One region of the Mesorhizobium sp. M0001 genome, then DNA from elsewhere that is predicted to be linked to it. Evidence: predicted binding sites of a transcription regulator. Region 1 holds the regulator's gene; each other region holds the start of a gene.

Evidence for each region. Region 1 encodes LexA, which represses DNA repair genes until DNA is damaged. Its sites were predicted from a motif close to TGTTCNNNNTGTGTTCNG; they were not measured.
Region 2: NKK50_RS30575 (PA0069 family radical SAM protein) is a predicted target of LexA. The motif match lies at 5,957-5,974, and genes of this name have one in related genera.
Region 3: NKK50_RS23710 (putative DNA modification/repair radical SAM protein) is a predicted target of LexA. The motif match lies at 6,952-6,969, and genes of this name have one in related genera.

What each region holds. Positions count from the first base shown of each region.
Region 1 covers NZ_JAMYVS010000004.1:289,237-299,558, forward strand. The annotation lists gene NKK50_RS14265 (LpxI family protein) at 1-893, shown strand, start outside; gene lpxA (acyl-ACP--UDP-N-acetylglucosamine O-acyltransferase) at 1-4, shown strand, start outside; gene lpxB (lipid-A-disaccharide synthase) at 883-2,061, shown strand; gene gltA (citrate synthase) at 2,181-3,512, opposite strand; gene gltX (glutamate--tRNA ligase) at 3,694-5,118, opposite strand; gene arr (NAD(+)--rifampin ADP-ribosyltransferase) at 5,580-5,996, shown strand; gene NKK50_RS14290 (ComEC/Rec2 family competence protein) at 6,108-8,564, shown strand; gene lexA (transcriptional repressor LexA) at 8,558-9,340, opposite strand; gene NKK50_RS14300 (GntR family transcriptional regulator) at 9,544-10,308, opposite strand.
Region 2 covers NZ_JAMYVS010000026.1:10,110-20,431, reverse strand. The annotation lists gene NKK50_RS30610 (cell wall hydrolase) at 1-684, shown strand, start outside; gene NKK50_RS30605 (AtpZ/AtpI family protein) at 950-1,342, shown strand; gene NKK50_RS30600 (F0F1 ATP synthase subunit A) at 1,408-2,166, shown strand; gene NKK50_RS30595 (F0F1 ATP synthase subunit C) at 2,235-2,459, shown strand; gene NKK50_RS30590 (F0F1 ATP synthase subunit B) at 2,552-3,151, shown strand; gene NKK50_RS30585 (F0F1 ATP synthase subunit B) at 3,162-3,653, shown strand; gene rnhB (ribonuclease HII) at 3,878-4,573, opposite strand; gene NKK50_RS30575 (PA0069 family radical SAM protein) at 4,728-5,882, opposite strand; gene NKK50_RS30570 (glycosyltransferase) at 6,033-6,536, shown strand; gene NKK50_RS30565 (hypothetical protein) at 6,789-7,763, shown strand; gene NKK50_RS30560 (GFA family protein) at 7,753-8,184, opposite strand; gene moaB (molybdenum cofactor biosynthesis protein B) at 8,311-8,865, opposite strand; gene NKK50_RS30550 (4-(cytidine 5'-diphospho)-2-C-methyl-D-erythritol kinase) at 8,852-9,745, opposite strand; gene NKK50_RS30545 (membrane protein) at 9,772-9,957, opposite strand; gene NKK50_RS30540 (S49 family peptidase) at 10,030-10,322, opposite strand, start outside.
Region 3 covers NZ_JAMYVS010000009.1:196,857-207,178, forward strand. The annotation lists gene NKK50_RS23675 (AraC family transcriptional regulator) at 1-260, shown strand, start outside; gene NKK50_RS23680 (MarR family winged helix-turn-helix transcriptional regulator) at 271-741, opposite strand; gene NKK50_RS23685 (CobW family GTP-binding protein) at 1,163-2,215, shown strand; gene NKK50_RS23690 (WD40 repeat domain-containing protein) at 2,464-3,438, shown strand; gene NKK50_RS23695 (hypothetical protein) at 3,440-3,892, opposite strand; gene NKK50_RS23700 (aspartate aminotransferase family protein) at 4,048-5,430, shown strand; gene NKK50_RS23705 (glutamine synthetase family protein) at 5,466-6,851, shown strand; gene NKK50_RS23710 (putative DNA modification/repair radical SAM protein) at 6,971-8,206, shown strand; gene NKK50_RS23715 (UdgX family uracil-DNA binding protein) at 8,209-9,678, shown strand; gene NKK50_RS23720 (glycerate kinase type-2 family protein) at 9,955-10,322, opposite strand, start outside.

The DNA.
Region 1 (10,322 bases):
CTGAGGCCACTTCAACGGGCCTCGAACTTGCGCCGGACGCCAGGGTCGGCATCATTGCCGGCGGCGGTAGCTTGCCGGTCGAAGTTGCCGCCGGCCTGGCGGAGGCCGGACATCGGCCTGTCATCATCCTGGTCGAAGGTCAGGCCGACCGTCAGTCCGACCTCACAATCTATGAGCGTGAAAGCCTTGCGCTGGAAGACATCGGCTCGCTGGTTGCGTTGCTGAGGCGCCGGCGGATCACCCATCTTGTGCTTGCCGGCGAGATCAGGCGCAGGCCGCGGTTGGTCGACATGCGTCCGAGCCTTGGGCTACTGGCACTTATACCCTCGCTCGCCATGGCGCTTGCCCGCGGCGATGACGGGCTGTTGAAGATATTGACCCGCGGCCTGGAGGCACGGGGCGTCAAGGTCGTCGGTGCGCATGAAGTCGTGCCCCGGCTCGTCGCGGCCGAAGGGCCGCTGACCAAAGCAGTGCCGCGAAAGTCCGACTGGCGCGATATCGAGGCGGCACACGCGGCGGCAAAGGCCATCGGCGCGCTCGACATTGGCCAGGCGGCAATTGCCATCGGTGGCCGCACTGTTGCCCTGGAAGGCGTCGAGGGCACCCACGGACTGCTCGAGCGGACGCAGCAGTTGCGCGGCCATGGCAGGCTGGCCGGCAAGACGCGCGGTGTCCTGGTCAAATGCGCCAAGCCTGGCCAGGAATTGCGTGCCGATCTGCCATCTATTGGCCCCCAGACCGTCGAGGCGGCGCATGCCGCGGGGCTCGCCGGCATTGCCGTCGAAGCCGGCCGTTCGCTCATCCTCGAAGGCCCCGCCGTTGTCGCGCACGCCAATGCGCTCGGCCTGTTCGTGTTCGGCCTGCCGGCTGCGGGGGCTGTCCATGGCAGCTGAGAAGCCGCTGAAGATTGCCATCGTCGCCGGCGAAGAATCCGGCGACCTGCTGGGCGCCGACATCGTGCAGGCGCTGAAGCGCATGACCGGGCGCGAGGTGCAACTCGTCGGCATTGGCGGGCGGCATCTGCAGGCGCTCGGACTGGCGCCGCTGTTCGATGGCGCCGAGATCGCGCTGATGGGGCTCAGCGCCATCCTGCGTGACTTGCCGCGCCTGATGCGGCGGATCAGCCAGACGGCAAGTGCTGTCGCCGCCGAAAAACCCGACTGTCTGATCACCATCGACAGCCCTGATTTCTCGCTGCGCGTCGCCAAAAAGGTCCGCGCCGCCGATCCGTCAATCCCGACCGTCCATTATGTCTGCCCGAGCGTCTGGGCGTGGCGGCCGGGTAGGGCGGCCGCGATGAAGCCCTATGTCGACCACATACTGTGCATCCTGCCTTTCGAGGTAAAGGAGCTCAGCCGTCTCGGCGGCCCGCCCGGCACTTACGTCGGACATCGCCTCACGCATGATCCAGGCGTGCTGGGCGCGGCCAGGGCGCAAGCCCAGCCGCGCGATCTCTCTGCCGATCACATCAAGACGCTGCTCGTCCTGCCAGGGTCGCGGCGCGGCGAGGTGAGCCGGCTTATCGGTCCGTTCGGCGAGACGGTGTCGGCGCTGCGCGCGCGTGGCCACCGGCTGCGGCTGTTGCTGCCGACGGTGCCGCATGTCGCCGAACTGGTCAAAACATCGGTGGCGCGCTGGGATCAGGAGCCGGAAGTCATCCTCGATCCCGAGCGCAAGTGGCAGGCCTTCGGCAAGGCCGATGCGGCGCTGATCGCGTCTGGAACGGTGTCACTGGAACTGGCGATGTCGGGTGTCCCGATGATCTCTTGCTACAAGTTCGATCCGATCATGCTGATGGCGCAGAGCCTGATCACGGTGTGGAGCGCTGCCTTGCCCAACCTTATTGCCGACCGGCCGGTCGTGCCGGAAAGCTACAACCAGTATGTGCGGCCGCACTATCTGGCGCGGCAGCTCGAGGCACTGTTCTCAGACACCGCCTACCGCGCCTGGCAAAAGGACGGCTTTGGCGAGGTTGCCAGACGCATGGCCACCGACAGGCCCTCCGGCGACATCGCCGCCGATGTCGTTCTTCGCCACATCGGGAGAGCGAATAGGGCTTAGCGAGTGAATAGTGAATAGTGAATAGGATTAACGCACTCTCGACTATAATCAAGCTGCTACTTACTACCTGCTACTTACTACTTGCTATTCACTACTTACCATTCACCATTCACTCTCTTTCACCTTTTCGCAATCGGCACGTAGTCGCGTTCCGGGGCGCCGGTATAGAGCTGGCGCGGGCGGCCGATCTTCTGGTGCGGGTCCTCGATCATTTCCTTCCACTGCGCGATCCAGCCGACGGTGCGCGCGACCGCGAACAGCACGGTGAACATGGTGGTGGGGAAGCCCAGCGCCTTCAGCGTGATGCCGGAATAGAAATCGACGTTCGGATAGAGCTTCTTTTCGATGAAGTAGGAATCGGTCAGCGCGATCTTTTCCAGCTCCATGGCGATGTCGAGCAGCGGATCGTCCTTGATGCCGAGTTCGCCGAGCACCTCATGCGCCGTCTTCTGCATGATTTTCGCACGAGGATCGTAGTTCTTGTAGACGCGATGGCCGAAGCCCATCAGCCGGAACGGATCGTTCTTGTCCTTGGCGCGGGCGATGAATTCCGGGATGTGGTCGACATGGCCGATTTCTCCCAGCATGTTGAGCGCGGCCTCGTTGGCGCCGCCATGCGCCGGGCCCCACAGGCAAGCGATGCCGGCGGCGATGCAGGCGAACGGATTGGCGCCCGACGAGCCTGCAAGCCGCACGGTCGAGGTCGAGGCGTTCTGCTCGTGGTCGGCATGCAGGATGAAGATGCGCTCCATGGCGCGCGCCAGCACCGGATTGATCTTGTATTCCTCGCACGGCACCGCAAAGCACATATGCAGGAAGTTGGCGGCGAAGTTCAGCTCGTTCTTCGGGTAAATGAAGGGCTGGCCGATATGGTATTTGTAGGCCATGGCCGCAATCGTCGGCATCTTGGCAATCAGCCGCATCGAGGCGACCATGCGCTGATACGGGTCCGAAATGTCGGTGGAGTCGTGATAGAAGGCCGACAGCGCGCCGACCACGCCGCACATCACAGCCATCGGATGCGCGTCGCGGCGAAAGCCGGTGAAGAAGCGCGACATCTGCTCGTGCACCATGGTGTGGCGCGTTACCCGGTAGTCGAAATCGTCCTTCTGCGCCTTGGTCGGCAGTTCGCCGTAGAGCAGGAGGTAGCAGACTTCGAGGAAGTCGCCATGCTCGGCCAGCTGGTCGATGGGGTAGCCGCGGTGAAGCAGGATGCCGGCATCGCCGTCGATGAAGGTTATCGCCGACTCGCAGCTCGCCGTCGAGGTGAAGCCGGGATCGTAGGTGAAGGCGCCGGTGGTGTTGTAGAGCGCACCGATGTCGATGACGTCGGGCCCGACCGAGCCGCTTCGCACCTTGAATTCATGCGTCTTGCCGGCCAGTTCGAGCGTGGCAGTCGACGGGTGCGTCGTCTTGCTGCCGGTTTCCAGTCTTGTCGCAGCTTCGCTCATTCTCAAACTCCTTCATGTTCCTCATGCCGGCAAGGCAATTCCTGCAAACGACACGTCGAAATCACCGGAATGCGCGAACTCGCCACCGCATTTTAGGAGGTGCGTGCCAGATTGGGCCAAGGCCTAATGTTGCACTGCGAAACCCGCCTTTCAATGCCAATCTTTTTGGGCCAGCTCGCTCCTAATCGATTTGATCCGCAATCCGCGCCAGGCTTTCCTCGCGGCCAAGCACGGCAAGCACGTCGAACACGCCGGGCGAGGTGCTACGGCCGGTAAGGGCCGCCCGGAGCGGTTGGGCCACGGCGCCGAGCTTGTGGCCGCCGGCCGCTGCGAACTCGCGCACCGCGGCTTCAGCCGCGGCAGCCGACCAATCGCCCGAAACAGTCTGCAAAGCGGCATGTGCGCCGCGCAGGATCGCGCGCGCGTCGGCACTGAGCAGTGCTGCCGCCTTCTCGTCGATCGGCAGCGGCCGCTCGACGAACAGGAAGGCCGCGCCATTGGCCAGTTCCACCAGCGTCTTGGCGCGCTCTTTCAGGCCCGGCAAGGCGGCCAGCAACTGCGCCTTCCTGGTGTCGTCGAGACGGGCGGCGATAGCAGATCCGCCTTCGAGGTATGGCAGAGTGGCGACGAAAATGTCGAACAGCTCGGCATCGGCCATCTTGCGCATATGCGCGCCGTTGATCGACTCGAGCTTGGCGAAGTCGAAGCGCGCCGCACCCTTGTTGACATCGCCGATGTCGAACCACGAAATCATGTCCTTGATCGACATGATCTCGTCGTCGCCATGGCTCCAGCCGAGCCTTGCCAGATAGTTGAGCAGTGCCTCGGGCAGATAGCCCATGGCGCGATAAGCCTCGACACCCAGTGCGCCGTGCCGCTTCGACAGCTTGGCGCCGTCGGCGCCGTGGATCAGCGGGATATGCGACATCGACGGGACGTCCCAGCCCATGGCGTTGTAGATCACCGTCTGGCGCGCGGCGTTGGTCAGATGGTCGTCGCCACGGATGATGTGGGTGACGCCCATGTCATGGTCGTCGACGACGACGGCATGCATGTAGGTCGGATTGCCGTCCGAGCGCAGAATGATGAAATCGTCGAGGTCCTTGTTGGGGAAGCGCACCTCGCCCTGCACACGGTCGTGCACCACGGTTTCGCCCTCGGTCGGCGCCTTGATGCGGATGGCGCCCTTGACGCCGGGAGGCGCCTCCGAGGGGGCACGATCGCGCCACTGGCCGTTGTAGCGCGGCGGCAGATCCTTGGCGCGTGCGGCCTCGCGCATCGCCTCGAGCTCGGCAGGCGTCTCGTAGCTGTAATAGGCCTTGCCCAGGCGCACCAGCTCCTCGGCCACCTCACGGTGGCGCGGCGCGCGCTCGAACTGCGATATGGCCTCACCGTCCCAGGAAAGGCCGAGCCAGGTCAGCCCATCCAGAATGGCCTGTGTCGCCGCCTCGTTGAAGCGTTCGCGGTCGGTGTCCTCGATGCGCAGCACCATCGTGCCGCCGGTGTGCTTGGCGTACAGCCAGTTGAACAGCGCCGTGCGCGCGCCGCCGATATGCAGATAGCCGGTGGGCGAGGGGGCAAAACGGGTGACGACCGTGTCGGACATGGAACTCTCGGAACCTTGGAAAGCGAGCGTGATCGCGCGGACTTTCGCGCTTTGCGCGTTCATGTAGCATAGGGGGTCTGGGGCGCAAGGGGCAGACCCGATGGCTGGACGTGGCCGGGGCACGTCGGCAATTATCGGTTGCGTCAACTGGCGCTGGAGCCTTGTAGCACAAAATCTGTTCGCACCCTCCGCGCAACCTCGTTTGGCAGCAGCGTCAATGTCTGGGTTTCATTCGGCTGCAGCGTCCGTCACAGTGCCTGGAACATCGCTGCGACGGTGGTAGCCCCCTCTGACGAGCGGACATTTCTTCACGGATGCGGCACTGCCCGACTACAACGCCGCCGTGACAGCGTTGGCTTGGTCACGCATATTGACCTTTCTGCAATCATTATCGTGAACACCGCAACTGTGTGCAGGCCGGTCTCGCCACGAAGGAGGCATGATTGAAAGAAGGACTACCGATGACCGAAAACGCCGACCATACGGAGGGTGATCCGTTCTACCATGGTACCCGGGCGGATTTGAAACCCGGGGATCTGCTGAGCGTCGGCCACCCTTCCAATTTCAGAGGTAAACCACTGTCATGGATCTATTTCACCCAGACACTGGAAGCCGCCATCTGGGGAGCAGAGCTTGCAACGGGTGACGGTCGTCAAAGGATTTACATCGTAAAGCCGACAGGGTTTTTTATGGATGACCCTAACCTGACCGACAAAAAATTTCCCGGTAATCCGACGAAATCCTACCGCTCCCGTGATCCGTTGCTCATCCAGGGTGAACTCGGTGAATGGCAGGGTCATACACCGGAACAATTGAAGGCAATGCACGATGGGCTTGCTCGCGTGAGAGCGGAGGGCCAGGATATGATTGAGGATTGAGCGTCCTTGCCAGGTGATGGTCGATTCCGGCGCGGTGGACGTGATCACGCGGACTTTCGCGCTTTGCGCGTTCATGTAGCATAGGGGTCTGGGGCGCAAGGGGCAGACCCGATGGCTGGACGTGGCCGGGGCACGAAGGAAGGCGAAGGCGCCGAGGCAAGCGTCAGCGAACGCTCGCTGTTTGCCGATAGTCCCTATGCCGAGCCGCTGCCCCTCGCGCTGCCTGAGCCGCATCCCGGCGTCGCGCCTGCGCTGCCCGGTCACGCGTTGCCGGCGCAAGTCACAGCGCCCGGATCTATCGCCCGTCTGCGCAGACGGCTTCGCCGTCCGTCATGGCCCGCGCTCCGCCGCAGCCTTGCCGTGGCCGCCAACACGGAGCTCGACCGGGGCGTCGCCTTCCTGCTGGTGCCGGTTTTCCTGGCGGCCGGCGTCATCATTTATTTCTCGCTGGCCGGCGAGCCCGGCTTTGCGCAGCCAATCGCCATTGTGGTGCTGGCGACATGTTGCGCCCTCGCCACGCGATCGCGGCCGAGGACGCATCTGTTCTGCATGGCCGCGATGCTGTGCGCGCTCGGCGTCGTCGCCGCCAAAGTCGAGACTTGGCGCGCCGGAACGCAGATGCTCGGCTCCGAGATTCAGACACGGCTGACCGGCCGCGTCGTCAGTCTCGAACAGATGGAAAGCGGCCGCATCAGGCTGACGCTCGATGTGGTTTCGACCGCTTACCCCGAGCTGCGCTACGCCCCGGAGCGGGTCAGGCTCTCGGCGCGGACCGTTCCCGCCGATATGACCGCCGGCTCCCTGATCACCGGCTATGCCAGGCTGTTGCCGCCGACCGGTCCGGTGCGGCCGGAGAGCTACGATTTCTCCTTCGACAGCTATTTCACCGGTATCGGCGGCAGCGGCTTCTTTCTCGGCAATCCGAAAACCATTGCTACGCAGGGACCGCCGCCGCTGACCGCGCGGCTCTCCTCGGCAATCGAGAACGCGCGCGAAAACATTGCCGACCATATCAGGGGCAAAATCGGCGGCGCCGAAGGCGAGATTGCCGCGGCGTTGATTGTCGGGGTGCGCGCCGGCATCCCGGACGAGGTCAACGAAGCGATGCGGCGCACCGGCATCTACCACATCATCTCCATCTCCGGCCTGCACATGGCGCTGGTTGCCGGCACCATCATGGTGTTGCTGCGTGGCGCCTTTGCGCTGTTTCCCGATTTCTCTTCGCGCCGCCCAGTCAAGAAATATGCAGCAGTGGCAGCACTCGTCTCCATCGCCGCCTATCTCGTCATTTCAGGCGTCGTGGTTGCCGCCGAGCGCAGCTTCATCATGCTGGCGGTCATGCTTGTCGCCGTGCTGTTTGATCGCGCCGCACTCACCATGCGCAATCTGGCGATCTCCGCCATTGCCGTCATCCTGGTGTCGCCGCACGAGGTGGTCGGTCCCAGCTTCCAGATGTCGTTTGCCGCCACCGCCGCCCTTGTCGGCGCCTATGCCGGCTGGGCCGATTACCGCGCCGACAAGGTGAGAACGCCGCTGGCAAAGCGCTCCTTCGTCGGCTTCCTGTCGCGAAAATTCGCGCTGGCCATGGGCGGCCTCGCCATGACCTCGATCATCGCCGGCAGTGCAACCTTGCTGTTCGCCATCTGGCATTTTCAGCGTGTGTCGCCGCTCAGCCTGATCGCCAATCTGGCCGTGATGCCGATTGTTTCGTTGATCGTCATGCCCTTTGCCGTGCTCAGCGCACTGGCGATGCCGTTCGGCGCCGACGGGCCGCTCCTCTATGTGATGGGCAAGGGTCTGATGGCGATGATCGCTATATCGGCCTGGATTTCCGAGCGCTCGCCGGTCGACGCCGTCGGGCTGATCTCCATCCGCTCGGTGCTGTTGGTGGCGGTCGCCCTCGTCATCGCCACCATGGCCACCACCTGGCTCAGGCTGGCGGCCGTGCCTTTCGCGCTGGCCGGCCTGTTGACGGTGCCGCAGGTGCTTACGCCCGACGTGCTCATATCCGAGGACGCACATCTGGTGGCCATGCCGATAGGTGGCGGCGAACTCGCCCTCAACCGCGAACGCTCCAACGAATTCACCACGGACAATTGGAAACGGGCGCTGCGGGCCGAAACCATTATCCCGCCCGAGATTTTCGAGGCAACAGATACGCGGTTCGATCTCGATCCGCTCGATCTGCCGCCCGGGTCGCCCTTCTATTGCATGGGCGATCTCTGTATCGCCCGGCACCCTTCCGGAGCCATTGTAGCGCTTGCGAAAGACCGCAAGACGGCGCGGCCGGCCTGTGCCTTCGCGAGCCTGATCGTCATCGATGACGCCACCGCCTACAATCCGTGCCGCGACCCGCTGGTGCTGGTCGTGACGAAGAAACAGCTGGCCCGCGACGGCAGCGCCGCCGTCTTCTTCGATCCGCAATCGGCAGCTGCAGCGCCAACCATCCGCTTCGCCGTCGACAAGCCGTATCGCCCCTGGCACGAGCAACGCCGCTTCTCCCGCGAAGCGCGCGGCCTGCCGCCTTACAACCAGCGTGAAAAATACAAACCCAAGCCGGCTCAGTAGCGCCGGATCAATCCGACAAGCTTGCCCTGCACCTTCACCCTGTCCGGTCCAAAAATGCGGGTCTCGTAGGCCGGGTTGGCGGCTTCCAGGGCGATCGAGGCGCCCTTGCGGCGGAAGCGTTTCAGGGTCGCTTCCTCATCGTCGACCAACGCCACCACGATCTCGCCGGGGCTGGCTGTGTCGGCATTGCGGATGATGACCGTGTCGCCATCGAAAATGCCGGCCTCGATCATCGAATCGCCCTTGACCTCGAGCGCGTAGTGTTCGCCGCCCATGATCATATCGGGCGGCACCGAGATCGAATGGGTCTGATGCTGGATGGCGTCGATCGGCACGCCGGCGGCGATGCGTCCCATAACCGGGATTGAAATCGCGGAAACGGCATCGTCATTGCCGGCCGACATCGAACGCGACGGCGAGCCCGGCTTGATCTGGCGGCCGAGACCGCCTTGGCCCATCGCGCCTTGTCCTTGGCCGCCTTGCCCTTGGCCGGTTTGACCAAGACTGCCCTGAATCACGCTCGGCGAAAACTTCCTCGCCGCATTGAGGCCTGGTGCGATCGAGTCGGGCAGCCGCAGCACTTCCAGCGCGCGCGCCCGGTTCGGCAGCCGGCGAATGAAACCGCGCTCCTCAAGCGCCGTGATCAGGCGGTGGATGCCGGACTTGGAGGCGAGGTCGAGCGCTTCCTTCATCTCGTCGAAGGACGGCGGGATTCCGCTCTCCTTCAGGCGTTCATGGATGAACATCAGAAGCTCATGTTGTTTGCGCGTCAGCATCGCGGCCCCCAAGGGTTCTGAAATCAGAATCAGAAAAAACAAACCCAGAACAAACACTATCTGTTCCAGTTGTGTTCCGCAACCTTTTAAAGTTTAATGAATGTGTTGACGTTTTGTTCAGCGTAACGTTCGGCGCTGCGAGCGCCGCCTGCGCCCATTTGCCGGCAACGGGTGAAACGAAGCCAAAGTGCCCTGCGCGTCGGCTACGACCGCCGCTTCCTTTTCGGACGGGGCTGCGCAGCATCCGCGCCGGGTTCGCTCTGGGCATAGACCTGCAGCGTGTAGCCGATGTGAGCGGTCATCAGAGTTTTCGCACGTTCGACGTCGCGATCGAGGGCCGCTTCCATCAGGGCGGTATGGTGTTCGATCGCCACGGCGTCGCGCAGGGCCGCCACGGCCTTCCGGTGTCCATCCGTGCGGCCGGCGGCGGCGCGCAGCGTCGGGACCAGACCCAGAAAGCGGTGATGGCGATGCAATTGGTCGGAAATCGTCGCATTGAAGCGCAGCAGCCAGCTGGATGTCGCGGCACTGAGCAGCGCCGCATGGAAGGCATCGTGTTTTTCGTACCACGCGTCGACCGCATCATCCGATGGATCGTCGAGAACAGACCCGCACCGTGAGAGACGATAGTGGGCGGCAACGACCGCGTCTTCCCACTCACGGTCGCCCTTCTCGATCGATTCCACCAGCAGGGGCAGTTCGACCACCAGCCGCGCACGCGCCAAATCCTCGAGCTCCGCCCGAGAGGCGGGAGCGACCGCAAACCCGCGGTTGCTGATGGCGGTCACAAGCCGTTCCGCCTCCAGCCGCGACAGCGCCTCGCGCAACGGCGTCCAGCCGATGCCGTAGGTGTTGCGCAGCGTGCTCAGCTTCAACGGCGCGGCAGGCGCCAGCCGGGTCGCAAGAATATCGCGCCTGAGCAGGCGATAGGCCACTTCCGTCTTCGAGGTCTGCTCGTCATCCAGCATCGTGATCCATCAGA
Region 2 (10,322 bases), on a different contig from region 1:
AAGGGCAAGGAAATCCAGATCGCCCAGGCCTTCCATACCAATGTGGACAAGAAGCCCGATCCCGGCGTGCCGGCCATGCTTGCCGCGTTGGTCAACAATGACAGACCGGACGTGCTGGCCACCGCCTATGCCCAGGCCGAACCCGATTACGCCAAGGCCTCACCCTTCGAAGCGCTGCTGCAGGACGAGGAGCCGAGCAGCGGGCGCTTCATTCCGCCGATGGCCAAGGGTGACCACTCGTGGATCCAGAACCCGCTGCCGGCCAGCGTCTTCTCCACGAAGGAGCAGGCCTGCCTCGCCAACGGCATCTATTTCGAGGCGCGCGGCGAATCCGTGCGCGGCCAGGCCGCCGTCGCGCAGGTCATTCTCAACCGCGTCCGCAATCCGGCCTATCCGAACTCGATTTGCGGCGTCGTCTACCAGAACGACAACTGGCTGAACCGCTGCCAGTTCTCCTTCGCCTGCGACGGCCGCAAGAAGCGCATCGAGAGCCCCGCCCATTACAAGACCGCGCAGGACGTCGCGATGGCGGTCACCGCCGGCAAGATATTCATTCCCGAAGTCGGCTCATCGACCCACTACTACGCCAACTACGTCCATCCGGGCTGGGCGCGCACGATGCAGAAGATGACCAAGATCGGCCTGCATATCTTCTACCGCACCTATGGCGGCGGCTGGAGCTGAGCCCTTCGGCTTGCCTGTCGCAAACGAACCGCAAAGGCCCTGGAAGCCGAAATCGGACAACGGTCGCCGGACGGATTCGGGGCATGTGCCGACCCGATAGTGCCGGGCACGATGTCGCACCTCGCCAAGTGATTGATTCCAATAGAAAAAATACATGGCTTTGAAGTCCCGCCCGTGGCTTGACGGGCGCAAACCCTCTAACTATGTTGCCGGCGACTTTAGAAGCGGACGGACGGTGACGGTCTGACCGGGCAGGGGGGTTACGATGGCCGACAAGAACGGGCCAGACGGAACCGGAGAAACCGGCCGCGGCAGCAAGCACGAGGCCGACATCCGCGACGAAGATCTCGGACGCCGCCGGCGTGAGCTTGGAGCATCGCTTGCGACAAGACGGCCGGATCAGCTCGAGGGGAATGACGGCGCGAAGGCGACGGCCGGATATGGCCAGGCGCTCAAGCTGTCCAGCGAGTTCATCGCCGGGATAGTGGTGGGTGTGGGCCTTGGCTGGTTTCTGGATCGCGTGGCGGGAACCTCGCCATGGGGTCTGGTCGTCGGCTTGTTGCTGGGCTTTGGCGCCGGCGTGCTCAATGTCCTGCGTTCGTCAGGTGTTGTGGCGGAATTCGGAAAAAGCGAGAAGTCGCACGATCCGAAAGAATGAAATGGCGCGCCGCCAATGGCGCACAAGGACACTTAAGGCCGCTCGCGGTTTTGACGGGGATGTAAATGGCTGCTGACAAGGTCGATCCGATCCACCAGTTCCATATCGTCAAGCTGATTCCGATCAATATCGGCGGCTATGACCTGTCCTTCACCAATTCGGCTCTGTTCATGGTCGCGACCGTGCTCGTCGCATCGGCGTTTCTGTACCTCTCGACCTCCAGCCGCAGCCTTGTTCCCGGGCGCCTGCAGTCGGTTTCGGAAATGGGCTATGAGTTCGTCTCCAACATGCTGCGCGACGCCGCCGGAACGCAGGGCATGAAGTTCTTCCCCTTCGTGTTCTCGCTGTTCATGTTCGTGCTGGTCGCCAACCTGCTTGGCCTTTTCCCTTACTTCTTCACCGTCACCAGCCACATCATCGTCACCTTCGGCCTCGCAGCCCTGGTGATCGGAACCGTCGTTGTCTACGGCTTCACGAAGCACGGTCTGGGCTTCCTCAAGCTCTTCGTGCCGCACGGCGTTCCGGTGTTCCTGTTACCGCTGGTGGTGCTGATCGAGGTGATCTCCTTCGTGTCGCGCCCGGTCAGCCTCTCGGTTCGTCTGTTCGCCAACATGCTGGCCGGCCACATCACCCTGAAGGTGTTTTCGGGCTTCGTCGTCAGCCTGAGCGCGCTCGGCGCCGTCGGCGTTGCCGGTTCGGTGTTGCCGCTGGCCATGGCAGTCGCGCTGACCGCGCTGGAATTGCTGGTCGCTTTCCTGCAGGCCTACGTCTTTGCGGTGCTGACCTGCATGTATCTGAACGACGCCCTGCATCCCGGGCACTGACCTTAGAATTTCCGGCATCTTTCGCCGGATGGAATTGCAACGGAATTACAGATCCAAAGGAGTTCAAAATGGACGCAGAAGCAGCAAAGTACATCGGCGCCGGTATCGCTTGCCTGGGCATGGGCGGCGCGGGCATTGGCCTCGGCAACATCTTCGGCAGCTACCTGGCGGGCGCCCTGCGCAATCCGTCGGCCGCCGATGGCCAGTTCGGCCGCCTGATTTTCGGCTTCGCCGTGACCGAAGCTCTGGGCATTTTCTCGCTTCTCATCGCGCTTCTCGCCCTGTTCGGCTGAGCCCCTGTTCGGCCAATTATCGGTCGGACGAGCATTGGGAAGAATTGGCTGGCCGCATTCCTGCGGCCATGCCTGATATGAGGGGATAGTCCATGTTCGTGACATCTGCGTTTGCGCAAGAGTCCGCACCCGCCGCTGAAGGCGCCCACACCGGTACGGAAGGCGACACGCATTCCGGCACCGGCGTGCCTGCCGAGGCGCACGGCACGTTCCCGCCATTCGATCCGGCGACGTTTCCGTCCCAGCTTCTGTGGCTGGCGATCACGTTCGGGCTGTTCTATTTGTTCCTGAAGAAGGTGGTGATGCCGCGCCTTGGCGGCATCATCGACGTCCGCAGCGATCGCATCACGCAGGACCTCGACCAGGCCGCCAGGCTGAAGGGCGAGGCCGACGCCGCCGTTGCCGCTTACGAGCAGGAACTGGCGGAAGCCAAGGCCAAGGCCAACGCGATCGGCCAGCAGGCCAACGACGCTGCCAAGGCTGAAGCCGAGGCTGCCCGCAAGAAGGTCGAGGCCGCCCTCGACAAGAAGCTCGGCGAGGCCGAGGCCAGCATTGCTTCCATCAAGGCCAACGCCATGAAGGAAGTCGGCATGATTGCCGAGGACACCGCTTCAGCCATCGTCGATGCGCTTGTCGGCGGCAAGACGAGCAAGGCCGAGATCTCGGCTGCGGTCAAATCCGTGGCCCGGTGAGGAGCACATCATGGACGCCACATCTCTCGCAACGCTTTGGGCAACGGTTGCCCTCGTCATTTTCCTCGGCGTTGCCGTTTACATCAAGGTGCCAGGCCTGATCGCCAAGTCGCTCGACGCCCGTGCGACCAAGATCAGCGACGAGCTTGCGGAAGCCCGCCGGTTGCGCGAAGAGGCCCAGCAACTGCTCGGCCAATACCAGAAGAAGCGCAAGGAAGCCGAGCAGGAGGCCGCAGCCATCGTCGCTGCCGCCAAGCGCGAGGCCGACATGCTTGCCGCCGAGGCGCACAAGAAGACCGAAGACTATGTCACCCGTCGCACTGCGCTTGCCGAGCAGAAGATCGGCCAGGCCGAGCGCGAAGCCGTCGCCGAAGTGCGCGCCAGCGCCGTCGACATCGCCGTCGAGGCGGCCCGCACGCTGCTTGCCGGCAAGATCGACGCCAAGGCCGGCGCCGACCTGTTCAAGTCCGCGCTGCAGGACGTGAAGGCCAGGCTGAACTGAGCGGGGTTAACTCGCTGACATCAAGCCGCCCGGGCAACCTGGCGGCTTTTTTGTTGAGCGCGGACAATCTGCCCCCTTGAGGGGGAGATGTCGCCAAAAGCGACAGAGGGGTTCGGTGCGACCGGCCGCGACGCTCTTTCTGCGGCCAGTAAGGGCTAGCGCTTCACGCGCGGCGACCCCCTCTGGCCTGCCGGCCATCTCCCCCTCAAGGGGGGAGATTATCATTACTCCAACCCGGCGAAGCTCTCTTGCTCAACCACCTCAACTCCACCCAGCCTGAACGGCGCGAATGACGCCCGGTGCAGCCTTGCCACCGGACCATGCGCTTCGATCGCGGTGCGGTGCCGCACGGTGGCGTAGCCCATATGGACTTCGAACCCGTAGCGTTCGTGGTGGCTGCCGCAGCCGCACATCATGCGGTCGCGCATCACCTTGGCGACGATCGAGGCGGCGGCGATCGATTGCGAGCGCTGGTCGCCCTTGATCAGCGCGCGGCCTTCGCAGAGGAGGCCCGGCGGCACATCGCGGCCATCGGCCAGCGCCAGCTTCGCCTGGATCGGCAGGCCGGCAAGGGCGCGGCGCATGGCTTCCAGGCTGGCCTTGAGGATATTGCTGCCGTCAATGCCTTCGGCGCTGACCGAGGCCATCGACACGCCGAGCGCTGACCCCAGGATTTTCAGGAACAGCGCCTCGCGCTGCAAATGGTTGAGCCGTTTGGAATCGTCTAGCCCGTCGGGAATGTTGGCGGGATCGAGGATCACCGCCGCCGCCACCACCGGCCCGGCCAGCGGACCGCGGCCGGCCTCGTCCATGCCTGCCACCGGCCACAGGCCTTCAGCCATCGCCTTCGTCTCGAAGGAGAAGTCGGGCTTTTCGACGATTTCTAAAAGAAGCGGAGAATCGGAACGCGCGCGAGCCATGTTGCGGCGAGGTTCGCATCGGCTCCGATTCTCCGCAAGTCCCTCCAGGGTCGAGTGGGGCAAGACCGGGAGGGCACCGTCTGCAGGCCGGGGGACAGGCCGGACGGGATTCTTGGGTCGCCTGCCAACCACGAGGGCAGGGCAGGCGCTACTCTCAGAGCAGCATCAGCTGCTCGGTCGCCTTGGCGGCGGCGACAAACTGGTCGGTTCGGAGCGTGCGCCGCTCGGCGTTGAGGCCGAGCCGCTTGGCCGTGATCTCGAAGCGCCGGCCGATCTGCCAGGCATAGGGGCCGGCGCCTTTCATCCGCTTGCCCCATTCCGAATCATAGTCCTTGCCGTCGCGCATCGAACGGATCAGCGACATCACGTGCCGGTAGCGGTCGGGATAGTGGCGCAGCAGCCAGTCCTTGAAGATCGGCGCCACCTCGAGCGGCAGGCGCAGGATGACATAGCCGGCCTCGCGGGCGCCTGCGGCGCGTGCCGAATCGAGGATACGCTCCATCTCCTGGTCGGTCAGGCCGGGAATGATCGGCGCCACCATGACAGAGGCCGGGATGCCGGCATCGGAAAGCTGCCGGATTGCCTCAAGCCGCTTGGTCGGCGTCGACGCGCGTGGCTCCATGGTGCGCGCCAGCATGCGGTCCATCGTCGTCACCGACAGCGCCACCTTGGCCAAGCCCCGTTCGGCCATGCGCGACAAGATGTCGATGTCGCGCGTCACCAGATGGGATTTGGTGACGATGCCGACCGGATGGCCGCGCGCCTCCAGCACTTCGAGGATCTCGCGCATAATCCGGTATTGTTTCTCGATCTGCTGGTAGGGATCGGTGTTGGTGCCGATCGCGATGGTGCGCGGCTGATAGCCATCCTTCGACAGTTCCTTGTCGAGCAGCCGCGCCGCATCCGGCTTGGCAAACAGCTTCGCTTCGAAATCCAGCCCCGGCGACAGGCCCATGAAGGAATGCGTCGGCCGGGCGAAACAATAGACGCAGCCATGCTCGCAGCCGCGATAGGGGTTGATCGAGCGGTCGAAGGAAATGTCGGGCGATTCGTTGCGGGTGATGATGGTGCGCGGCTTCTCGACCTGCACTTCGGTCTTGAACGGCGGCAATTCCTCCAGCGAATTCCAGCCGTCGTCGAACACATGCCGGCTGACCGGCTCGAACCGGCCGGACGGGTTGATGCCCGCGGAACGGCCGCGGTTGCGATCCGGACGGACGCGCATGCCGCTCTGTTCGATCATCGCATTGGCCATCTCGGCTCGCCCTGCTCCGAAAGCAGCAATGTCCGCACGCACGATATGTTCCATTTTGGCCCTTTCCCAAGGACTGTCGGCTGGCTGTCGAATCGCTCTGTTCATGAAAATAATCCTATTTCGCTGATGAGAACAAAGCAAGAACTTTTTCGTTGGGCCATGCAAAACTGGCGCTGCGCCGGGCTTTCCGCTATTCGGCTAAAAATGCTCAGCGTTCTCATCGAAACCCGGGATGACGAAGAAGGCCTTGCCCGCACGCTCGCCTCGTTGATCGGCGGCGCGGTCGAGGGCGTGGTGCGCGATGTCATCGTCTGCGACACCGGCTCGACCGACCAGACGCATCGGGTTGCCGATCATGCCGGCTGCCACTTCGTGGCCGGCGGCATTGCCGCGGGAATCAGGCAGGCGAAGGGTGACTGGCTGCTGTTTCTGGAACCCGGCGCAAGGCTGGCGGAGGGCTGGATCGACGACGTTGTCGCTCACACGGCGCGGCAAACCATGCCGGCGCGCTTTTCCCGTGCGCGCGGCAGCCGCACGCCGTTCCTGTCACGGGTGTTTTCGGGCAACCGGGCGCTGGCCGAAGGGCTGGTCATCAGCAAGCGCCAGGCCGCTGCCCTGTCGAAGAACGCGCACAGCGCCGAAGCCCTTGCGCGCGGTCTCGCCACCAGGCGGCTCGACGCCGAAATCTGGCTGGCGCCGAAGAAGTGATCTTTCTCCCTTTTCCCGTTCCCAGGGAGAAGGGTGCCCGAAGGGCGGATGAGGGGCAGCGTCGGCGCCTCATCCGCATTGGCACGGTCGCAGCACCATCCCTCTTTTTCGCCGCAAAAAGCTATTGTGCATTGCACAAAAGCTGACGCGGGATTAGCATTCCGTTGATGCGGGATATCGGGGCTTGGGTAGTGCCGGAGCGGTAAGCAAGCGCCGCGTCGTCGTTGCTGCCGTTCATATCTGAGGACCCCGATGAACCTTTCGTCCCCTGACAAATCCGGCGCCCCCAGTCTGGAAGCCATTGCCCGCAACGGCAGCCAGCTCCGCCGCATTGCGGTGCGTATCCCGACCTATCTGTCCGACCTGCGCGAAAATCCCGCATGGCTGCCGATGTTCGTGCTTGCCCGCACCATGCCGGCGCGCAAACTGCACTGGCTTGGCGCCAAAGCCGCGCGCCCCGCGCAGAGTGCCGGAGCGACGATGTTCAGGGGCGTCGACCTCAAGTCGATCGTCGCGGCGCTGCGCGCCGATGGCCTGTTCTCCGGACTGGTCCTTCCGCAGGCAATCCACGAAGAGATCGCCAGCTTTGCTCAGAGCACGCCGTGCTTCGGCAATTTCGACCGCCGGCTCGAATTCATGCCCGGAGAACACGCAGAAGCCGAGAAGCGGTTCGGCCGCTCTTTGCTCAGCGGCCACTATTTCGAGCGCATCCTCAGCTGCAAGGCAGCACTCGCCATCCAAAACGATCCGCTGCTGCTCGACATCGCCCAGCACTATCTGGGCGGGCAGGCAAAGCTGATCACCACGCGTGTCTGGTGGAGCTTTCCGACCGGCGAGGCTTCCGACGCCGACAAGAACCTTGCCTCGCTCGGCAAATATCATTTCGATCTCGACGACTGGCGGATGCTGAAATTCTTCTTCTATCTCAAGCCCTGCGATGCCGGCACCGGCCCGCATGTCTATGTCAAAGGCAGCCACAACAGGCGCAGCCTCAAGCACCAGTTGACGCTGCTGGTCGGCCATCCGGCGCAAGACGTGCTCAAGGTCTATGGCGACGACAGCCCGGTCACGCTGACCGGCGAGGCCGGCCTCGGCTTCGTCGAGGACCCGTTCGGCTTCCACATGGGCACCGTGCCGTCCACCACGCCACGGCTGATGATGGAGGTCGGCTTCGGCGTCTCGCCGCCCTCGCGCCGCCGCTTCCACGGCGAACCGGTCATCCGCTGAGGCCGGAGCGGATCTCGACCGGCATCCAGCGCGCTTGCCGCCGGGCAATGCGACCCTCTTTGTTCTCGGCATCATAGTCCATTGGGACCGGCTCGCGGTTGAACCGCGGCCGGTCATCCAGCGCATTGACGATGACGATCGCTCTCGGTTCGCCGTCGGTGGTCACAGCAGCGACATAGACGCCGCAGTCCCGGCAGATGAGATAATCGGCGGTGCGCAATCCGAACCGGTATCGGTGCAGCCGGGCCTCGTCCTCGGCCGCGACGATCAATCGCCCCTGCGGATCGGCGGCGGCGCGTGAGCCATGCCGGACGCAGAAGGCGCATTGGCAGGCGCGGATCTCCATCTCGGACGGCTCAATTCCGGTTTCGAAGGTCAGGTGGATGTTGCCGCAATGGCAGCCGCCGCGGTGCGCGCTCATTGGATCTCTTCCGTCTTGACTTGGCGACAGACTATCCGCCCGACGACCCGGAGGAAATGACCTCTCGAAGGCGCAGCCGCCATTCTGCCTGACAAAGGCAGCACTTGGCCGGCACTTTGCCTTGGTTTACGAGGCGGCCTTGCCGCGCCGCAAATGCTCGTCCAGGCGCGGCATGATCTCGACGAAGTTGCAGGGCATGTGGCGGTAGTCGAGCTGCGGTTTCAGGATGCCGTCCCAAGCGTCCTTGCAGGCGCCGGGCGAGCCCGGCAGCACGAAGACGAAGGTGGCGTTGACGACGCCGCCCGTCGCTCGGCTCTGCACTGTCGAGGTGCCGATCTTGTCGTAGGAAATGCGGTGGAACACTTCGGAAAAGCCATCCATGCGCTTCTCGAAGATCGGCTCCAGCGCCTCCGGCGTCACGTCGCGGCCGGTAAAACCGGTGCCGCCCGTGGTGATGACGACATCGATGTCTTCGTCGCGCGACCAGCCCAGCACCTTGTCGCGGATTTTCTCCCGGTCGTCGGTGACGATGTCGCGCGCGGCCAGGACATGGCCGGCCTCGACGATGCGATCGGCCAGCGTCCGCCCTGATTTGTCGTCGGCAAGGCTGCGCGTATCGGACACCGTCAGCACCGCGATGCGCACCGGGATGAAGGGGCGGCTTTCGTCAATTTTGGTCATCGGCCCCCTCTGAAGCGATGCTTCGTGTCGCGGCGACAAACCACTCCGGTTCGCGGCTGCGGATCTCGGCGGCGGCGCGCTTGGCGACATTGCCGGTCTCGAACAGTCCGAAGCATGTCGCGCCGGAGCCCGACATGCGCGAGAATCCAGATCCGGCCCTGTTCAGCAGGGAAAGCGCTCGGCCGATGGGCGGCTGGATCGCCTGCGCCGCCGGTTCGAGATCGTTGCGGGTGATCTCCAGCCAGTTGCGGACACTGTGGAAGTCAAATGCACGCGGCAGCGGCGGCAATCCCTCATTGTCGCGTTTCTCAAGTGCGTTGAACACATCAGGCGTCGAGACGGCGACGCCGGGATTGACCAGCACCAAAGCGAGCGCCGGAAAATCCGGCACCAGCGACAGCTCGTCGCCGACGCCACGCGCAACCAGCGGTTTTGCCGCAAGACACATCGGCACGTCGGCGCCGAGCGTGAGACCGATCCGGCTCAGTTCGGCCTCGCCGATGTCGAGCCCCCAGGTCCGGACAAGACCCTGCAATACCGCCGCCGCGTCGCTCGATCCGCCGCCGACGCCGGATGCGATCGGCAGGTTCTTTTCCAGCCGGATGGCAACCGGCGGCGTGCTCTGCTGGCCGGCCTGCCTGCGCAGCGCCTCGCGCGCCTTCACCACCAGATTGCTGTCGTCGATCGGCACGGAAGTCGCGTAACGGCCCGATACGGAGAACCGGTCGGCGTCGGCAGGCTCGATCTCGACCCTGTCGCCGAAGCGGGTGAAAACGACCAGGCTCTCGAGCAGATGGTAGCCGTCGGCGCGCTTGCCGGTGACGTGCAGCGCCAGATTTATCTTGGCGGGCGCAAGCCACGTCCGGGCTGCGGCATCCAAACTGTCGGCTGCTGACGGGATGATGCTCAGTCCTTGGCCAGGCGGTATTCGCCGGTCTTGGGATCCTGGACCAGCGTGCCGTTGGTGCCGTTGGCTGCCTGCTTTTCGGTGCGCCGCACCTTGGCGGTCACACGTTCGGCCTCGCGGACGAAGGTGCGGTAGCCGAAATAAGCGGCTGCGCCGACAACTGCGAAGAAAATGATCTGTGGCATTTCAAAGCTCCTCCCTCGCAAGGCGGCAAGGCAGACTGTCAAGCCCTCATGCTAGACTCTTTCCCTGCTTTTTCAAAGCCCGAAGCGAGCCCACAATGCGCGCTCTTCCGCCGCATCGATCACGCCGCTTGCGGCGGCGGCGGCAATATCGGGCGCTGAAAAGTTCGAGCCGAACAGGCCGATGCGGCCAAACAGGCCACGCGGCGCGGTGACCAGCCTGAGCTGGGTTTTCGCGCCGAAGCGGGTTTTCAGTACCGTGCGCATGTCGCTCAACGCATCGACGAGGCCAAGCTCCAGCCCTTTCTTGCCGGTCCAGAACAGGCCGGTGAACAGGTCCGGATCGTCCTTCAGCTTGGTGCCACGGC
Region 3 (10,322 bases), on a different contig from region 1:
AAGCCGTCACCGGGCTCGACCGCTATGCGCTGTCACGCCATTTTCGCGCGACCTATTCCACCAGCCCGCATCGGTTCCTGCTGATGCGCCGGCTGCAAAAGGCAAGACGGATGATCGAGGTGGGCGAGCCGCTGGCCGAGATTGCCGTTGGCGCCGGCTTCAGCGACCAGAGCCATTTCAACAGGCATTTCAAGAAAGCATTCGGCCTGACGCCCGGCCGCTGGTCGACCCTGGTGCGCGGGCCTTCGGTAGCCGCCTAGGTGAGGAAGATCAATCGTCGATGTCGCCATCGTCGTCGACAAGCACCAGCTCCTCGTTCGACAAATTGGCCTCGATGCGGGCGAGCAGCTTGAACAGCGTCTTCTGTTCTTTCTTGTCGAGGCCCTTCAACGCCTGCTTCTCGGTCTTCTTCACCGACTTCTCGATGGCGTGGATGATCTCGCGGCCGGTGTCGGTGAGAAAGATATGCGCCTGGCGTGCATCCGCGGAAGAAGCGCGCTTTTCCAAAAAGCCCTGGGCCTGCAGCCGGTTGATGGTCTTGGTGATGGTCGGCGGGCGCACGCCGAGGCGGCCGGCGAGATTGCCGGGCGTCTGGCCGTCCTCGCGGTCGAGCGTCAGCATGATCTGGTCCTGGCCGGCATAGAAGCCGTGCGCCAGAAGCCGCGCCGCCAGCGCGGTCCTTGCCAGCCTTGCCGCCGAATGCAGCCGGCTCATCGTTGCAGTCTTGTCCGCCTTGGCCATGGTGATCCCTCTTCGGCCGTACCGGTGCGTGCAGCATAGACGCAGCCGGCCGGTTGGCAATCGACGATCAAAAAGATTCCGGCTTTCGAAACAGCTTTGCCGGCAAGCATTTGTGGTGCTCGAAATGGTGATGCCAGATGTTTATTTCAGTTAGATGACAAACGAGTTTCCGCCAAGGCGATTGCAACGGTTTGACGCGGCGCGGCTCAGCACAGGTCAACGAAGAGGCGTTTCCAGCGACACGTTGATGGTCGGCATCCCTCGCACTCGGCCTCTCGGGTCTACCCATCCGCTTCGTCAATCCTGGGTCAAACACCCAGGCGGTTTGCCTCGTGCAAAAGGCCGGCACACATCCTATATCAGGCCAACAATCCCTTCTTGCGGCCCGCAATTCCGTGGCCCAGCCATTTCGAGGCAAGATATGAGCGAAGCACAGACGCAAATCCCCGTGACCGTTCTCACCGGCTATCTCGGCGCCGGCAAGACGACGCTGCTCAACCGCATCCTGTCGGAAAACCATGGCAAGCGTTATGCCGTCATCGTCAATGAATTCGGCGAGATCGGCATCGACAATGATTTGATCGTGGAATCCGACGAGGAAATCTACGAAATGAACAATGGCTGCGTCTGCTGCACGGTGCGCGGCGACCTGATCCGCGTCGTCGAAGGCCTGATGCGCCGTCCCGGCCGCTTCGACGCCATCGTCGTCGAGACCACCGGCCTCGCCGATCCGGTGCCGGTGGCGCAGACCTTCTTCATGGACGACGACGTGCGCTCCAAGACCAAACTCGACGCTGTCGTGGCCCTGGTCGACGCCAAGCACCTGCCGCTCAGGTTGAAGGATTCCAAGGAAGCCGAGGACCAGATCGCGTTTGCCGATGTTGTCGTGCTGAACAAGACCGACCTGGTGACGCCCGAAGAGCTGGCCAAGGTCGAAGCGACCATCCGCGCCATCAACCCGGCGGCCAGGATTCACCGCACCACGCGCGCCGGCGTGGCGCTGTCCGAAGTGCTCGACCGCGGCGCCTTCGACCTGTCGCGCGCATTGGAAAACGATCCGCATTTTCTCGAGGCGCACGATCATGATCACGACCACCATGATCACGACCACGATCACCACGACCATGATCACGACCATCATCATCACGATCACGCGCATCCCTCCGACATCCATGACGTGACCGTGCAGTCGGTGTCGCTGCGCGGCGGCGAGATGGACCCGAAGAAATTCTTCCCGTGGATCGAGAAGATCACTCAGATGGAAGGTCCCAACATCCTGCGGCTGAAAGGCATCATCGCGCTCAAGGGCGACGACGAGCGCTATGTCATCCAAGGCGTGCACATGATCATCGAAGGCGACCACCAGCGCGCCTGGAAAGACGGCGAAAAGCATGAGAGCCGGCTGGTGTTCATCGGCCGCGAGCTTGACGCCGAACGGCTGAAGAAGAGCTTTGACGCCTGCCAGGCGGCTTGATTTCCGGACTCTATGGCGCTAGCGCTGCCCGCTCTTCCTTCTCCCCTTGTGGGAGTAGGTGGCCTCGCGAAGCGAGGTCGGATGAGGGGTGCTCCAGCTCGGCACCGACGGCGATCCGTCCAACACCCCTCATCCGTCTCGGCGCTGCGCGCCGATCCACCTTCTCCCACAAAGGGGAAGGTTGACGCCAGGCCTGGCCGCCTCAATGGCTTCCCGGGAGTGGTGACAGCTTCATTGGAATGGTCCTGATGCCCACAGTTGCTCCCCTCGACCTGGAAGGTCACTGCCTTGCCGCCGTCTTCCTCGACAACGTGCCGCATTATGCGCTGGCCGATGGGACAGTTCATAGGCTCGACAACGGCCACAAGACAATTCAGGCCAATGACGGCCTGCTCTCCACGTTCCATGACGCCGCCAACGACCGCCTGATCACCGGCGGCGAGGACGGCAAGATTTTTGCTGTCACCGCAGGTGGCACCGTCGGCGAATTGGCGAGCGCCGGCAAGAAGTGGATCACCAGCGTCGCCGCCGGGCCGCAAGGCGCTATCGCCTATGCCACAGGCAAGACTGCGTTCGTGCGCTTTGCCGACGGCAAGACCAAAGAGTTTGCCCATCCGCGTTCGGTCGAGGGGCTGGCCTTCTCCCCCAAGGGCATGCGCTTCGGCGTCGCCCGCTACAATGGCGCGACGCTGCATTTCCCGGCCGCCGACGGCAGGCCGGTGGAGCTGGAATGGGCCGGTGCCCATACCGGCGTCACCTTCTCGCCGGATGGCGCCTTCCTCGTCACCACCATGCAGGAAAACGCGCTGCATGGCTGGAAGCTCGCCGACGGCAAGCACATGCGCATGACCGGCTATCCCGGCAAGGTCAAAAGCCTGTCGTGGAGCGTGAAGGGCAAATGGCTGGCGAGTTCCGGCGCGCCGGCGGCGATCGTCTGGCCGTTTTCGGGCAAGGACGGCCCGATGGGCAAGGCGCCGCTGGAGCTCGGCACGCGCGGCAACGCCATGGTGACATCGGTTGCCTGCCATCCGAGCCAGGATGTCGTCGCCGTCGGCTATGATGACGGCATGGTCATGGCGGTGCGCTTTACCGATGCCAAAGAGGTGCTGTTGCGCCGCCCGGGCAAGGGCGCCATCACCGCGATGATGTGGGATAAGGAAGAGCGCCGGGTCGCCTTCGGCAGTGCCGCCGGCGACTGCGGCGTCATCGATATCTCGGCGTGACCTATTCGGCTCCGCACGACACCTTGCCGGTCAATTCTTTCGGCTTGCCGTCCTGTTCCGTGTCGGCGGCGTTGTCGTAGACGGCAAGCGTGTACCGGCCGTCATAGACGCCCTCGTCACTGGTCTTGGTCAGGATCGTCAGTTCGACAGAGTTGAATTTATCTCCGAGCTGATGCTCGTGGTAGACGTTCAGCCGCAACTCCTTGTCGTCCAGCCAGTACTGGGTGAGGTCGGAATCCTCGAAGACGGTCTTGCGCAGACTGTCGCCTTCCGGCCGGCCAAGTATCTCGAGATCGCCGCGAAAATTGAAGGTCGGGCCGCCCATACCTCTGGTGACCCCGGCGCCGACCTCGAATTGCACCGCTTTGTCATCGACGGAACACCAGACGCCGCCCGATGCGGAAGCCGCAGCGGCCGACAAGAGTAGCGCAATAGCGCAGATGATCGTCCGCATTTTTCTCCCCAAACCACAGACCCGATCGCATTGGCGCCCGACTGCGCCGGAAGGTCAAGTCTGCCGAACTTGCTGCTGACCCAATGCAGCGCACCAACACGGCCAATTGCGGTTGCCGTCGCCAATTGGGTAGTGTGCCGGCCGAGAGGGATTTCATGCACAGCACGAACAGTTCAAAGGCGTCCATTGGCGGTATCAGCCGTGACCGCATCGCTGCATTGCGGACAAGCGAGGCGAACACCTTCCGCAAGGCGCGGCCGAAATCGCAGGCCAAGGTCGGTAACGGCCTGCCAGGCTTCTTCGGCGGTGTGCCGATGCACTGGATGAACGACTGGCCGACGCCATTCCCGATCCTGGTCGAAAGCGCCAAGGGCGCCGCCATCACGGATATCGACGGCAACAGGCTGGACGATTTCTGCCTCGGTGACACCGGCTCGATGTTCGGCCATTCGCCGCCGCCGGTGGCGCGCGCCATCCGCCGCCAGGCCGGGCGCGGCCTGACCTATATGCTGCCTTCGGAAGATCCGCTGGCCATCGGGCCGCTGCTCACTCAGCGTTTCGGTCTGCCGTTCTGGCAGATCGCCACCACCGCCACCGACGCCAACCGCTTCGCGCTGCGCGTCGCCCGCGCCGTCACCGGCCGCGAAAAGATACTGGTCTTCAACGGCTGCTATCACGGCTCGGTCGACGAGACGATGGTCCGGATGGTCGACGGCAAGCCCGTGAATCGGCCGGGGCTGGCGGGTGAGTTTCGCGACCTGACCAAGACGGCGAAGGTCATTGAATTCAACGATGTCGCCGCGCTGCAAGCAGCGCTCAAGGACAAGGATGTCGCCTGCGTCATTGCTGAGCCGGTGCTGACCAATTCCTGCATGGTGCTGCCCGATCCGGGTTTTCACGACGCCTTGCGCAAACTGACGCGCGCGGCCGGAACGCTGCTTCTGATAGACGAGACGCACACGATTTCGACTGGACCCGGCGGCTACACCAGGAAATTCGGGCTGCAGCCCGACCTGTTCGTGCTGGGCAAGCCGATCGCCGGCGGAGTGCCGGCAAGCGTGTGGGGCATGAGCGACGAGGTCGCCTCGCGCTATGCCGACTACAATCGAACCAAGGAGCCGGGCTATTCCGGCATGGGCACGACGCTGTCGGCGAACCCGCTGCAGTTCGCAGCCATGCGCGCAACGCTCGAAGAGGTGATGACGCAGGAGAATTATGCCCGGATGGATCGCCTCGCCCTGCGGCTCGATGCCGGGCTGACCGGCGTCATCGATCGCTACAATCTGCCCTGGCATGTCGCCCGCGTCGGCGCCCGCGTCGAGTTCATCTGCGCCCCTGGCCCGCTCAGGAACGGCGCCGAAGCCGAGACTGCCCATGCGCCGGAGCTTGAGGCGGCTATCCATGTCGCGCTGGTCAACCAGGGCGTGCTGATCGCGCCCTTTCACAACATGATGCTGATCTCACCGGCCACCACCGGCGCCCAGGTCAACCGGCTGATCACCGCCTTCGCCACGGTTGCGGCAAGGCTGACGGCATGAGACAAGCTGCCAAGCCAAACTCGAGTACACTAATCATGACTTCACCTTCGGGCTCGACGCCCGCCGAGGCGCAAGCCTTTCTCGACGCCCATCCCGAAATCGAAGCCTTCGATATCGTCTTGACCGACGCCAACGGGGTCGGCCGCGGCAAGATCGTGCGCCGGCATGAGCTGAAAAGCATCTTCGAGGGCGGCCGCCACATGCCGATCTCGATCCTCGGCCTCGACATCACCGGCGAGGATGTGCACGAAACCGGGCTGATCTGGACGACTGGAGACGGCGATCTCAGGGCATGGCCGATCCCCGGCACGCTGGTGCCGCTTTACGGCACGAACCCGCCGCGCGGCCAGTTGCTGATGGCGATGTACCATCTCGAGGGACAGCCTATGTCGTCGGACCCACGGCTGGCGCTGGCCAGGCAGGTCGACATCTTGGCGGCCAAGGGCCTCTATCCCGCCGGCGCCTTCGAACTCGAATTTTTCCTGCTTGCCAATGAGCGTGACGCCGACGGCAAGGTAAAACCGGCGGACGCCGTGCTCGACGGCCGCCGCTCGGCCAAGACGGAAGTCTATTCCGTCGACCATCTGCACGGCATGGAGCCGTTGTTTTCCGACATCTATGCCGCGGCTAAGGCGCAAGGCATTCCGGCCGAAACGGTGATTTCGGAATACGCGCCCGGCCAGTACGAGCTGACGCTGAATTACCGCAAGGATGTCATGCGGGCGGCCGACGACCTCGTCATGTTGAAGCGGCTGGTGCGGGCGCAGGCGCGCCGCCATGGTGTTACCGCCTGCTTCATGGCCAAGCCGATCGAAAAATATGCCGGCTCCGGCATGCATTTCCATGTTTCGCTGCAGGACAAGAACGGCCGCAACGTTTTTGCCGAAGCCGGCGGCGAAAGCTGGTCGCTGCCGCTGCTGCAGGGGCTCGGCGGGCTGATCCAGACCATGGCCGAATCGATGCTGGTGTTTGCGCCGCACGCCAATTCCTGGCGGCGCTTCGTCTCGCAGTCCTATGCGCCGGTGGCGCCGACCTGGGGCGTCAACAACCGTTCGGTGGCGCTGCGCGTGCCGGCCGGCGACGCCAAGAACCGGCGCATCGAGCACCGGCCGTCGGGTGTCGACGCCAATCCCTACCTGATCGCGGCAACGGTGCTGGCCGGCATCATCAAGGGTCTGGATGAAGGCCTCGACCCCGGCCCCGAAACCACTGGGAATGGCTATGAAGCCGCCGTCACGCGCACGACCATGCCGGTCGACTGGCGCGCCGCGATCGAGGCGGCGCGGGCCTCGAGCTTCCTGAAAGAGGCGCTTGGCGAGGATCTGCATCGCACCTTCGTGGCGATCAAGCAGTCGGAGTATCTGCGCGTCGCCCGCACCGTCAGCGAGCTGGATTACCACCTCTACCTCCATGAGGTCTGAGAGACCGCCTGGAACTCGGGCAGTCGTCCTGCTAGCCCGACGATCAGGCGGCGATTACTTTTTCGCCGCCTGCATCAAATGAGGTGGCGCTGCAGCCTTCAAGAACATATCATGAACGGATGAGCGCACCTACCGTCCGTGAAAAGCTGGCAATCCTGTCTGACGCCGCCAAATACGATGCTTCTTGCGCCTCGTCGGGCTCGGCGAAGAAGGATTCGCTCCAATCCGGCGGTATCGGCTCCACAGAAGGCATGGGCATCTGCCATTCCTACGCGCCGGATGGCCGCTGCATTTCGCTCCTGAAAATCCTGCTGACCAATTTCTGCATTTACGATTGCAGCTACTGCATCAACCGCTCGTCATCGAATGTGCGCCGCGCCCGCTTCAGCATCGAGGAGGTGGTGAAGCTGACCATGGATTTCTACCGGCGCAACTACATCGAGGGCCTCTTCCTGTCCTCAGGAGTCATCCGCTCCCCGGACGAGACCATGGCCGAGATGGTGGAGGTGGCGCGGCGGCTGCGGCTGGACGAAAAATTCTCCGGCTATATTCATCTGAAGACCATTCCGGAAAGCTCGGCCGAACTGGTCGAGCAGGCCGGGCTCTACGCCGACCGGCTGTCTATCAACGTCGAACTGCCGACCGATGAGGGCGTCAAGAAACTGGCGCCGGAGAAGAAGCCGGAAACGATCCGCCTTTCCATGGCGAACCTGCGCCGGAAGATGGAGGAAAAAGCCGAGCCGACGCTGAGGACCAAGAAGCGCGAACGCTTTGCGCCCGGAGGTCAGTCGACGCAGATGATCGTCGGCGCCGACAAGACATCCGACGACGGTATCTTACACTCCAGTGCGCGGCTCTATGGCAGCTACCATCTGCGGCGCGTCTATTACTCCGCCTTCAGCCCGATCCCGGATTCGTCATCGTCGCTGCCGCTGCAGAAACCGCCGCTGATGCGCGAGCACCGGCTCTATCAGGCCGACTGGCTGATGCGCTTCTACGGCTTTTCGCAGCCGGAAATCCTCGCCGGCAGCAGCGACGGCATGCTCGATCTCGCCATTGACCCCAAGCTCGCCTGGGCTTTGCGCAATCGGGCGAGGTTTCCCGTCGACATCAACCGCGCCGATCGGGAAGCGCTGCTGCGGGTTCCGGGTCTGGGCACCAAGGTGGTGGCGAAGATCCTTGAAACCCGCCGCCACCGACACATGCGGCTGGAAGATGTCGGACGGATCTGCCATTCGATCGCCAAGCTGAGGCCCTTCATCATCGCCGAAGGCTGGTCGCCGGGTAGACTGACGGACAAGACCGGCTTGCGCGACACGATCGTAAAGTCCTGCGAACAACTGTCTCTGTTTTGACCATGCAGCCGGCCCAGCTCGACCTTGCCCGATACACTGTCCGGCTAGCGAGCCAGACCGATTTCGCCGGTTGGCGCGATGCGGCACGGCGTCTGGCGCTGAATGAGGTCCGGCCTGAGGATATTAGTTGGGGTGTCGGGTCCGACGCCAATGATCCTCGAGATGCCTTGCCGGCGGTGCCAGAGGGCGCGCAGCTTACCGTCCCGCGCGAGTTCATCGCCCATGCCGAAACCGCCTTCTGCCACTCCGACCCCGGCCGGTTTGCCTTTCTCTACTGGATGCTTTGGCGCCTGCGCACCGAGCCGAAACTGCTGGCGATCGCATCCGATCCCGACACCAGGCGGCTCGAAGCCATGGAAAAGGCGGTGCGGCGCGACAGCCATAAGATGCATGCCTTCGTACGCTTCCGGAAGATCGGCGACGGCGAGAACGAGCGCTACGTCGCCTGGTTCGAGCCGGAGCATTTCATTGTCGAGCGCAACGCGGATTTCTTCGTTCGGCGGTTCACCGGCATGCGCTGGACCATCCTGACGCCCTATGCCTCCGCCGACTGGAACGGCGAAAGGCTGGCCATCGGGCCGGGTGCGGCCAAGGGCGATGCACCCGATCAGGACGACACCGAGGCGTTGTGGCTGACCTATTTCGAAAACATCTTCAACCCGGCGCGGCTCAAGGTGAAGGCGATGCAGAAGGAGATGCCGAAGAAATATTGGCGGAACCTTCCCGAGGCCTCGCTCATTCCAGATCTGATCGCAGGAGCGGACGAGGCCGCTATAGCCATGATTGCCAGACAACCGACGACGCCGGCGCCGCACCACGCCAAGCTGCAGGCAAGACATTGGCCGAAGCCCGAGCCGGCCGAGGCGCCGGATGAAGACGATGCCAAGACGATTTCCGATTTGCGCGAGGCTGCAAAGGGTTGTCGTCGCTGCCCGCTCTGGCGCGACGCGACACAGACCGTGTTCGGCGAGGGGCCGGATGACGCCAAAGTGGTCTTCGTCGGCGAACAACCTGGCGATCAGGAAGATCTCGCCGGCAAACCTTTTGTCGGGCCAGCGGGCAAAGTGTTCGATGCAATTCTCGATGACGCAGGCGTCGACCGGCAAAAAGTCTACGTCACCAACGCCGTCAAGCACTTCAAGTTCGAGCCGCGCGGCAAGCGCCGCATCCACTCGAAGCCAAATACCGGCGAAGTCCAGGCCTGCCGCTGGTGGATCGGCCGGGAGCTTGAGCTGATCAAGCCGGACCTCGCCGTGGCGCTTGGGGCAACGGCGGCGTTGTCGCTGCTGGGCAAGGCCATTGCCGTGACGAAAATGCGCGGCCAGGTGATCGAGCGCGAGGACGGTTTGCGCGTGTTCATCACCATCCATCCTTCCTTCATCCTGCGTATTCATGAGCCGGCGGACAAGGAGGCAGAGCGCGAGCGGTTTCTCAGGGATATGAGAGAGGTGAAGCGGCTTATGGGGTCGTGAGATGAGCGAAAGCCTCAGCGACATCGCCATCCGCGGGCGGAGCAAGGAGGGAAGCGACGCAGCGCAGACCCGAGGATGCATGCCGCGACGTTTGCACGCTGCTACGGTGCAGAATTCTGCTCCGCTGCGCTCGACGGCTAACATCACGGAATGGACACGGGGCTTTGCGACGGAGCTTCGCTCCTGCTTCGCCCAGGGATGACGAAGCTGAGTGGCTTCAGCCAATCACCTACGGTCGTGAATCCAACGTTGGAAACTTCGGCCGCCACGGCCGAATTAACTGATCAGGATTGCCCTCAGATCATTCACATTCGTACCCGTCGGCCCCGGCACGAACAGATCGCCGATCGCGTTGAACGCCGTCCAGGCATTGTTGCCGGCCAGCATCGCCTTGGCGTCGACGCCGGCGGCACGCATGCGCGAGACGGTCGAGCCATCGGCAAAGGCGCCGGCATTGTCTTCCGAGCCATCGATGCCGTCGGTATCGGCGGCCAGTGCATGAATACCTTCCGCGCCGCTGATGCCGATGGCAAAGGCGAGCAGGAATTCGGAGTTGCGGCCGCCCTTGCCCCTTTTTCCGTCAACAGGGGCCCGCAAGGTCACGGTCGTCTCGCCGCCGGACAGGATCAGCACCGGCTTTTTGA